Colwellia sp. M166: one gene and its partner. The protein of the gene in region 1 binds, or shares a complex with, the protein of each later gene. Links are inferred from orthologs where the notes say so. Each region holds a gene or a part of one and is shown on either strand. Other genes may lie near its edges.

Evidence for each region.
Region 2: the proteins of lolE (region 1) and lolA are in contact, whole or in part, in a cryo-EM structure (PDB 7ARM), measured with the Escherichia coli proteins. The link is inferred for Colwellia sp. M166 from one-to-one orthologs.

Annotation. Positions count from the first base shown.
Region 1 is NZ_CP040755.1:1,035,013-1,040,481, reverse strand. The notes cover bases 1,515-4,498. They hold lolE (lipoprotein-releasing ABC transporter permease subunit LolE), read left to right. Parts: upstream 1,515-2,365; coding sequence 2,366-3,631; downstream 3,632-4,498. Other genes in these bases: FGD67_RS04730 (DNA internalization-related competence protein ComEC/Rec2), read left to right, coding at 4,310-4,498; FGD67_RS04735 (DUF2062 domain-containing protein), read right to left, coding at 3,776-4,291; lolD (lipoprotein-releasing ABC transporter ATP-binding protein LolD), read left to right, coding at 1,592-2,365; FGD67_RS04750 (lipoprotein-releasing ABC transporter permease subunit), read left to right, coding at 1,515-1,530. Also shown: more of FGD67_RS04750, read left to right, coding at 310-1,514; more of FGD67_RS04730, read left to right, coding at 4,499-5,469. UniProt on the Escherichia coli protein: Part of an ATP-dependent transport system LolCDE responsible for the release of lipoproteins targeted to the outer membrane from the inner membrane.
Region 2 is NZ_CP040755.1:555,711-559,062, forward strand. Bases 1-2,902 are described here. They hold lolA (outer membrane lipoprotein chaperone LolA), read left to right. Parts: upstream 1-1,051; coding sequence 1,052-1,753; downstream 1,754-2,902. Other genes in these bases: FGD67_RS02575 (DNA translocase FtsK), read left to right, coding at 1-1,050; FGD67_RS02585 (replication-associated recombination protein A), read left to right, coding at 1,740-2,902. In the rest of the region: more of FGD67_RS02585, read left to right, coding at 2,903-3,095; fluoride efflux transporter CrcB, read left to right, coding at 3,088-3,352. UniProt on the Escherichia coli protein: Participates in the translocation of lipoproteins from the inner membrane to the outer membrane.

The DNA of each region.
Region 1 (5,469 bases):
AAATTATTAACTTTTTCTTGTATGTAAAAATTTACAAAAAACAAAATATAACGTTATTAAGGCATTAGCGTTACGATAATTTGTAACATTTTCCCCTAATAGCCGTTTTTAAGCGATTGTTATGCTGATTAATGCCGCGAGTTAATTATTGAATGTTTTTATTTTACAACAGCTTAATTTTGTTGTTCAGCATTTTTAGTTAAATGTCTAAAAGTTCATAAAGTCAGGAGCTATATGCTTATCAGCTGTGTTATTATTTTAGGCAAAATAATCTTGGTGTTATAACCATTTTCAATAAAGAAAGAGTTCATGTTTCAACCTGTTAGTGTTTACATTGGCTTAAGGTACAGCCGCAGCAGCCATGGCAAAGGCTTTGTTTCCTTTATCACCTTCTTTTCAATAATCGGCATTGTACTGGGTGTTGCTTCCTTAATTACCGTTGTTTCTGTAATGGATGGACTAGAGCAGGAGCAAAAAAGGCGTGTGCTTGGTTTAGTGCCTCATGTGTTAATGTCTTATCAAAAAACACATATCACTAATTGGCAAACGTTACAGCAAGATATGCTCTCGCTCCCCAAGGTTAATAACGTCACGCCTTTTCAAGAAAGTGAAGCGTTAATTCAATCAAAAAAATCCCTGCAAGGGGTTTTAGTGCACGGCATTATGCCCAAGTTTGAACAACATAATATTATTAATAGTTCAATGGTTTCAGGGCAATTAGATAGCTTAGATAACGTGCCCTTTAGCATAGTGTTAGGACAAGCGTTAGCACGTAACTTAAAGGTGAACTTGGGGGATGAAGTACGCTTAACCTTACCTAATAAAACCTTGTTTACCCCTATGGGGCGTGTTCCTGTGCACCGAACCTTTACTATTGTTGGTATTTTTAATGTTGGCTCTCAGGTTGATGAAGCAATGGTTTATATCAATATTAAAGATGGCGCAAAACTACATCGAAAAAAAGGTGATGGTGTTAATCAATTACGATTATATCTTGATGATGCTTTTCATGCTCAAAATGTTATCTCACAGTTGTCAGCAAAATATCCTAATTACCAGTTTGTTAGTTGGCAAGAAAGCCAAGGTGCATTGTTTGCTGCGGTTAGTATGGAAAAAAATATGATGTGGTTAATGCTAAGTTTAATTATTGCTGTGGCAGCTTTTAATATTGTTTCAGCGTTAGTGATGGTGGTTATCGATAAGCAAGGCGAAATCAGTATTTTACAAACCTTAGGTTTAGATCGTAGCGGGGTAGTAAAGATTTTTATTACTCAAGGTTTAACTAATGGGCTTTGGGGCGTTGTCTTGGGTGTCACATTTGGCGTGTTATTGACCTTAAATTTAAATAGTATACTTAGTTTACTCGGCGTTACTCTCTTGGGCGTCGGGCAGAAGTTACCGATTGCTATCGATGCTTTGAATATTGTTATTATTGTTATTTCAGCTTTGGCGATGAGCTTTATTGCCACCCTCTATCCAGCTTATCGAGCAGCACAAACTCAACCCGCTGAAGTGCTCAGAAATGAATAGTAAGGTAACGAATGCAATGGCAAATGATTGTAATATTAACTCGGTAAAAAAGAGCACAAAGATGAGCGCTAATGAAAACAGTATCACGCCTGAACTTCCCTTGAGTTTTGAGTGTCGTCAGTTAAGTAAGTCTTACCAACAAGGCCCTATTTCGACTCAAGTATTATCCAAGCTTGATTTGGCTGTTAAAGCTGGAGAGCTAGTTGCTATTGTTGGTAGTTCGGGCTGTGGTAAAAGCACATTTTTACATTTAGCAGGCGCATTAGATACACCAAGTGCTGGCGAGGTTTATATTAATGGTGTCAATATTCATCAACTTTCCGAAAAACAAAGAGCAAAATTTCGTAATCAGCATATTGGCTTTATTTATCAATTTCATCATTTGATGATGGAATTTAGCGCCGAAGAAAATGTTGCCATGCCGCTATTAATACGTGGTGATAAACCCAAAGATGCGCTTGTTCAAGCGAAAGCTATGCTTGAACAGGTTGGCCTATCGCACCGAAGCCATCATCGGCCTTCAGAATTATCAGGTGGTGAACGACAGCGAGTTGCTATTGCGCGCGCCTTAGTGACTAAACCCTCATTGATTTTAGCTGACGAGCCAACGGGAAATTTAGATTTTGATACTGCTGAACAAATTTATCAGTTACTACAAGAGTTAAACCGTACGGTTAATACCAGTTTTGTTATCGTAACTCATGATTTAACTTTAGCTGCAAAAATGGACCGCCAATTGCGTTTAGAGCATGGATACCTCAAGCCATTAGCTGACATTACCCCAAGTCAGGTTGTTCAAACTCAGAATGAACAACGCCAAGCTGAGGATGATTAAGTGCTAAAACCGTTAAGTGTATTTATCGGCTTGCGCTATGTTCGTAGTCGTCAAAGAAAGGGCTTTTCGTCATTTATATCAGCGTCATCCACCATAGGTATTGCTATTGGAGTCACGGTACTGATTGTTGTGCTTTCAGCGATGAATGGTTTTGAACGAGCGCTGGCAACGCATTTACTGTCTGTTGTGCCTCACGGCGAGGTGGTGGCGGTTAATGAGCCGATTAATCAATGGCGAGAAAATGTCGCGAAAATAGAGCAAAATCCAGGCGTTTTAGCAGCGGCTCCGTTTATAAAAACTCAGGGTATGATGCAGAAGTCAGCGGCACTTAAAGGTGTTGAAATACGTGGTGTTGACGTAATGTTAGAACAAAAAGTTTCTGCCATCTCAAGTTATATAACTGCAGGTAGCTGGCAAGATTTGACTCGTGATAACGCGGTAGTTATCGGTGCCGGAATTGCGCGTAAATTGTCATTACAGGTCGGTGATAACGTACAGTTATTATTACCGCCTGCCGATTTAACTACTCAGTCGGGTAATAAAGTACAGCAATTTCCTGTGCCCACTAGGCAGCCAGCAACGATTGTCGGCGTGTTTAAATTTGGCGGCACTATAGATGACAGCCAAGTTTTTATTAATTTAGCAAAAGCAGGGCAATTGCTAGGTTATCAAGCGGACGAAGTTCAAGGTATTCGATTAAAAGTGCGTGATGTTTTTGCAGCCCGACAAGTGGTACATGATGTCGCATACGGTTTTGATTTTTATGTATACATGCTGGACTGGACACGTAGCCACGGGCATTTATTTAATGATATTCAATTGGTGCGCTTGGTGATGTTTATTATCTTAGTGTTAGTTATTGCCGTGGCGAGTTTTAATATAGTATCGACGTTAATTATGGCGGTAAATGAAAAGAAATCTGATATTGCTATATTGAAAACCATGGGAGCAAAACCGAGTACCATTATGGCAAGTTTTATGTTTCAAGGGCTAATGAATGGTATTGTTGGCTGTATACTTGGCGCCGGTTTGGGAATTTTAATATCGTTAAATTTAACAGAGATTATTCGTGCTATGGAGTCTACACTTTCCGTGGAGTTTTTATCTGCCGATGTTTACTTTATTGATTACTTACCAACACTATTGCGTCAGCAAGATGTTATTAATACCGTGACTACTGCTTTAGTGATGAGTTTATTAGCGACTATCTACCCGGCATGGCGAGCAACAAAAGTTGAGCCGGCACAAGTGTTAGGGCAATCCTAATGAATAATCTTAAACACAAACCCAGTTCAGATTCAGATGAAACATTAACTTTGGGCTAAATAAAAGATAAGTAAAATAAAAAATCAGACTTCAAGTCTGATTTTTTTATTGAAAATTAGCTCATTAATATTTTTTGGGTGAAACTTAATCTCGTCGTGTTTGACGATTTTTCCATTCTTTTGCGACAGAAAAACGCCATAAGGTGTTTATGATCAAATAGCCTAAAATAGAAAAAATAGTAGCAAGCACGCCACAACCAAGAATAAACGCAGGGCCAATAGTTGAAATACTTTCAACTAACCATTGCCAGCTCGCTTCAAAGGCAAATTGTTTGGTGGGTACACCAACAATCCAGGTACCGACTAAATAGCAAAAATAGAAAATAGCCGGCATGGTCAAAGGGTTAGTGATCCAAACAAGAGCAACAGATAAAGGTAAGTTTGCATGTACTATAATAGCAAGACCAGCAGCTAAAACCATTTGAAATGGTACAGGGATGAAAGCAAAGAATAACCCGACAGCAAATGCTTTACTTACCGAACGGCGGTTAAGATGCCACAAATTAGCGTTATGCAGTAGCGTACCGAAAATTTGTAAATGCTTGTTGTTTTTAATCGTTTGATGATCTGGCATCAGGCGTTTAATCATTTTTTTCGGCATAAGTTTACTTAACTTTAAATGGCTAATTGGAAATTGATCACTATGGAATGGTGGCTACTCACATTTTTTTTCAGCGCTATTTTGTCATTATTCATACCTATAGTGCCAGAGTTTTCTTTGCTATCAGTGATATTGTTATTGGCATCATTTTTTATCTTGTTGAAGAAATACCGCTTAATTGCTATCGCTATATTCGCGTTCACGTGGATTTTGATTGCCGCTAGTCAATATCACAATACCCTGAATGAAAATAGCATTCCGTTGAAACAGTTGCACAAGCAAGTTTATTTAATACAAGGTAAAGTAATAAACATTGCTAATGTTACCTTGGATAATAGCCGCTTTAATTTCCTCGTAACTCATTGGCAAGGCTTGAAGGTTAGTAAAAACTTTAAAGTTCGTCTTAGTTGGAAAGCGCCGAAGCAGGCTTTGTTACAAGGCCAGGTATGGCAACTGGCAGTGAAATTAAAACCTGCTCATGGTTTAGCAAATGTTGGTGGCTTTAATTACCAATTGTGGTTGTTACAGCAGCAGATTATTGCAACCGGTTATGTTAAAGCCGATACGAGCGCTAAAACATTATTAAAGCGTGAAAAGCGTAATATATTGCTACAAGAAACGATCACCTGGCGGCAAAGTTTATATCGTAAGTTAGCGCTAATGTTAGCTGATAAGCCCATGCGAAGTTTGATTTTGGCGCTAGGATTTGGCGAGCGAGGAGAGTTAACACCTGAACATTGGCAAGTGTTGTCAGCAACTGCTACTCAGCACCTTATTGCTATTTCAGGTTTACATATTGGCATTGTTGCTTTTGGTAGTTTGATTTTTATACGCGTTATTGTGCGCTTATTGCCACTAAAGTTGATTTTGTCGACCAGTTGGCAGTTAAGGTTAATGCAAGCAAATTTACGTTACCTGCCGGTATTATGTAGTTGTTTTATGGCATGGTATTACGCTTATCTCGCCGGTTTTTCTATTCCGACATTACGCGCTTTGGTAATGTTGCTGTTACTTTGGTCACTAAAATTGATGATGATACATGTCACGCTATTACGTTGGCTGTTACTGGCAATTTTAGCTATTTTACTTTTTTGGCCATTAAGTTTACTCAGTGTTAGCTTTTGGTTGTCTATATCTGCCTTAGTTATTATTTTTTCGACACTTTCTCGTTTTAATAT
Region 2 (3,352 bases), 480 kb from region 1 along the record:
TTAGTTGCAGGTACCACCGGCTCTGGTAAGTCAGTTGCGGTTAATACCATGATTGTCAGTATTTTATATAAGTCTTCGCCAGAAGATGTCCGTATGATCATGATTGACCCTAAACAAGTAGAGCTTTCAGTTTATGATGGTATTCCTCATTTATTATCTGAGGTAGTAACTGATATGAAAGAGGCAGCTAATGCACTGCGTTGGTGTGTCGGAGAAATGGAACGACGATATCAATTAATGTCGAAGCTTGGTGTCAGAAACCTTAAAGGTTATAACGACAAAGTTGCTAAGGCAATTGCCGCGGGAGAACCTTTGATTGACCCTTTATGGCAACCAAGTGATGCATTTACTCAAACACCGCCTTTATTAACAAAATTACCGTCAATTGTCATTATTGTTGATGAATTTGCTGACATGATGATGATCGTGGGTAAAAAAGTGGAAGAACTTATTGCCCGTATTGCGCAAAAAGCACGTGCTGCCGGTATTCATTTAATTTTAGCCACCCAACGTCCATCTGCCGATGTTATTACGGGTTTAATTAAGGCCAATATACCAACACGTATGGCGCTCAGGGTACAATCTCGAATAGAATCGCGCATCATTTTAGATCAACAAGGCGCAGATCAACTCTTGGGCATGGGGGATATGTTTTATTTACCGCCTGGTGAAGCAGTCCCCATTCGGGTGCATGGCGCTTTCGTTGATGACCATGAAGTACATGCCGTGGTTAATGATTGGAAATCAAGAGCCGAGCCAAACTATATTGAAGAAATTCTTTCAGGTGATACAGAACAAGAAATTTTATTGCCAGGTGAACAAGCTGATGGCAATGGCGATGAAGAAATCGATACATTATATGACGAGGCCTTAGCATTTATTAGCGAAACACGTCGTGTTTCAATTTCTAGTATTCAACGTAAATTTAGGATCGGTTACAACCGTTCAGCTCGTATTGTCGAACAAATGGAGCAAAATGGTGTTGTAAGTCGACCAGGCAATAATGGTGCTCGAGAAGTATTAGCGCCACCGCCGATTAAGGAATCTTAAGATGTTAAAAAAAATGAAATTGATAAAAAATGCTGCTGTTATGGCAACATTATTGAGTACAGTATTATCAACCAATAGTTTAGCGGCAACGAGCGGAAAAACTCAAGCTACAGCGATTAAAGCCAATGCTGTCACGCAAGAAGCCGATAGTAGTAAAGTTAAGCTAATGGCCAAGTTGGCAAAAATTGAATTTTTCAGTGCAGAATTTACTCAAAAAATATTTGATGAAACGGGCAATGAATTACAGCAAGGCAATGGCTTATTATCAGTCAGTAAACCTAATTTAGTTAACTGGCAAACGACATCGCCAGATGAATCCTTGATTGTTTCTGATGGCAGCAATTTATGGTTTTATGACCCGTTTGTTGAACAGGTCAGTGTATATTCGTTGGCCAATGCGATAGCCAATACACCTATTTTATTGATCACTAGTAATGATGCTAGATTATGGCGGGATTATAATGTTAGCCAATTAGCGGATAATCGTTATTTGATCAGTGCCAACAATGACAATGCCCGTGTTAAAAGCTTAGAGCTAACGTTTGCTGAGAATGTTGACAACGTTGAACTGTCTGCTTTTAACATTCTTGATGCTACGGGGCAACTCAGTGTGATCACACTGGCAAATCATGATGATAAGCCTGATATGAGCTTATTTACGTTTACTGTTCCTGAAGGTGTTTATTTAGATGACCAACGCTAATGGCTCACTTGATTTAGCCTTTGCTGAAGATGACAGTTTTAAACCGTTAGCGGCAAAGCTGCGGCCGAAAACGTTGGCAGAATATGAAGGACAAGAACATATTTTAGCTAAGGGTATGCCTCTGCCTTTAGCTATTGAGCAAGGTAAAGTCCATTCGCTAATATTTTGGGGACCACCTGGCACCGGAAAAACCACGATTGCAGAAATTATTGCTAATCATGCCAATGCCGATATAGAACGTGTTTCTGCGGTAACTTCAGGTATTAAAGACATACGTCAAGCGATAGAAAATGCCAAAGACCGTGCTATACACCAACAGCGTAGAACGGTACTGTTTGTTGATGAAGTACATCGCTTTAACAAAAGCCAACAAGATGCTTTTTTACCGCATATTGAAGATGGCACCATTATCTTTATTGGCGCGACCACTGAAAATCCAGCCTTTGAGCTCAATCAAGCTATTTTGTCGCGAGCTCGTGTTTATACCTTGAAAAAACTCAGTGCTGGGAATTTAAATAATGTTTTACAGCGCGCCATAAGTTACCAACAACAAAGCACACAGTTTGAAATCATTATTAATGACGAAACCAAAAAGCAACTGATCGCGTTAGCTAATGGTGACGCGAGAAGATTACTTAACTTGTTGGAGAATTGTTTAGAGATTACTGATGTTGAAAATAATCAACAAACACTTAGCAAAGCGCAGTTAATTCAAGTCGCTGGCAATAAAATAGCGCTTTATGATAAAGGCGGCGATGCTTTTTATGATCTCATTAGTGCTTTTCATAAATCGGTCAGGGGTTCAGATCCTGATGCGGCACTTTATTGGTATGCCCGTATTTTAACCGGTGGTGGTGATGCACTTTACGTTGCTCGACGCTTGTTAGCCATTGCTAGTGAAGATATTGGTAATGCCGATCCAAGGGCTATGCAGTTGGCGATTAACGCTTGGGATACTTTTCAACGTGTTGGACCCAGTGAAGGCGAGCGTGCGATAGCACAAGCTGCCGTTTATATGGCATTAGCACCGAAAAGTAATGCCGTTTATATGGCATTTTCACAGGCCAAAGCGCTAGCAAAAGAGACCAGTGACCTCGATGTGCCTTTGCACTTAAAAAACTCAACCAGTGCGCTTACCAAAGAGTTAGGTCACGGTAGTGAATATCGCTACGCGCATGATGAAGTGGGTGGTTTTGCTGCGGGTGAAAATTATTTTCCAGAAGAAATCGCGCACACAACGTTTTATCAACCCACCGACCGCGGGCTAGAAAAACAACTGCGTGATAAGTTAAATTATTTAAACCAGCTAGATCAAAAAAGTGACCAACGTCGATATGACTAATAACATAAGCAATCTCAGTTTGTACTTATTTGTCGCTTTAGGTGGCGCATTTGGTGCAAGCTTTCGCTTTTATATTTCACAATTAATTTTGAATTGGCTCGGAAAAGGATTCCCTTTTGCGACGTTGGCGGTTAATATTTCCGGCTCCCTGATCATGGGAGCACTTTATGGGTTAATTGAACAGAATGTAATTGAGGTTAGTGTTTATCGAACATTGATCGGTATCGGCTTTTTAGGCGCATTTACTACTTTTTCAA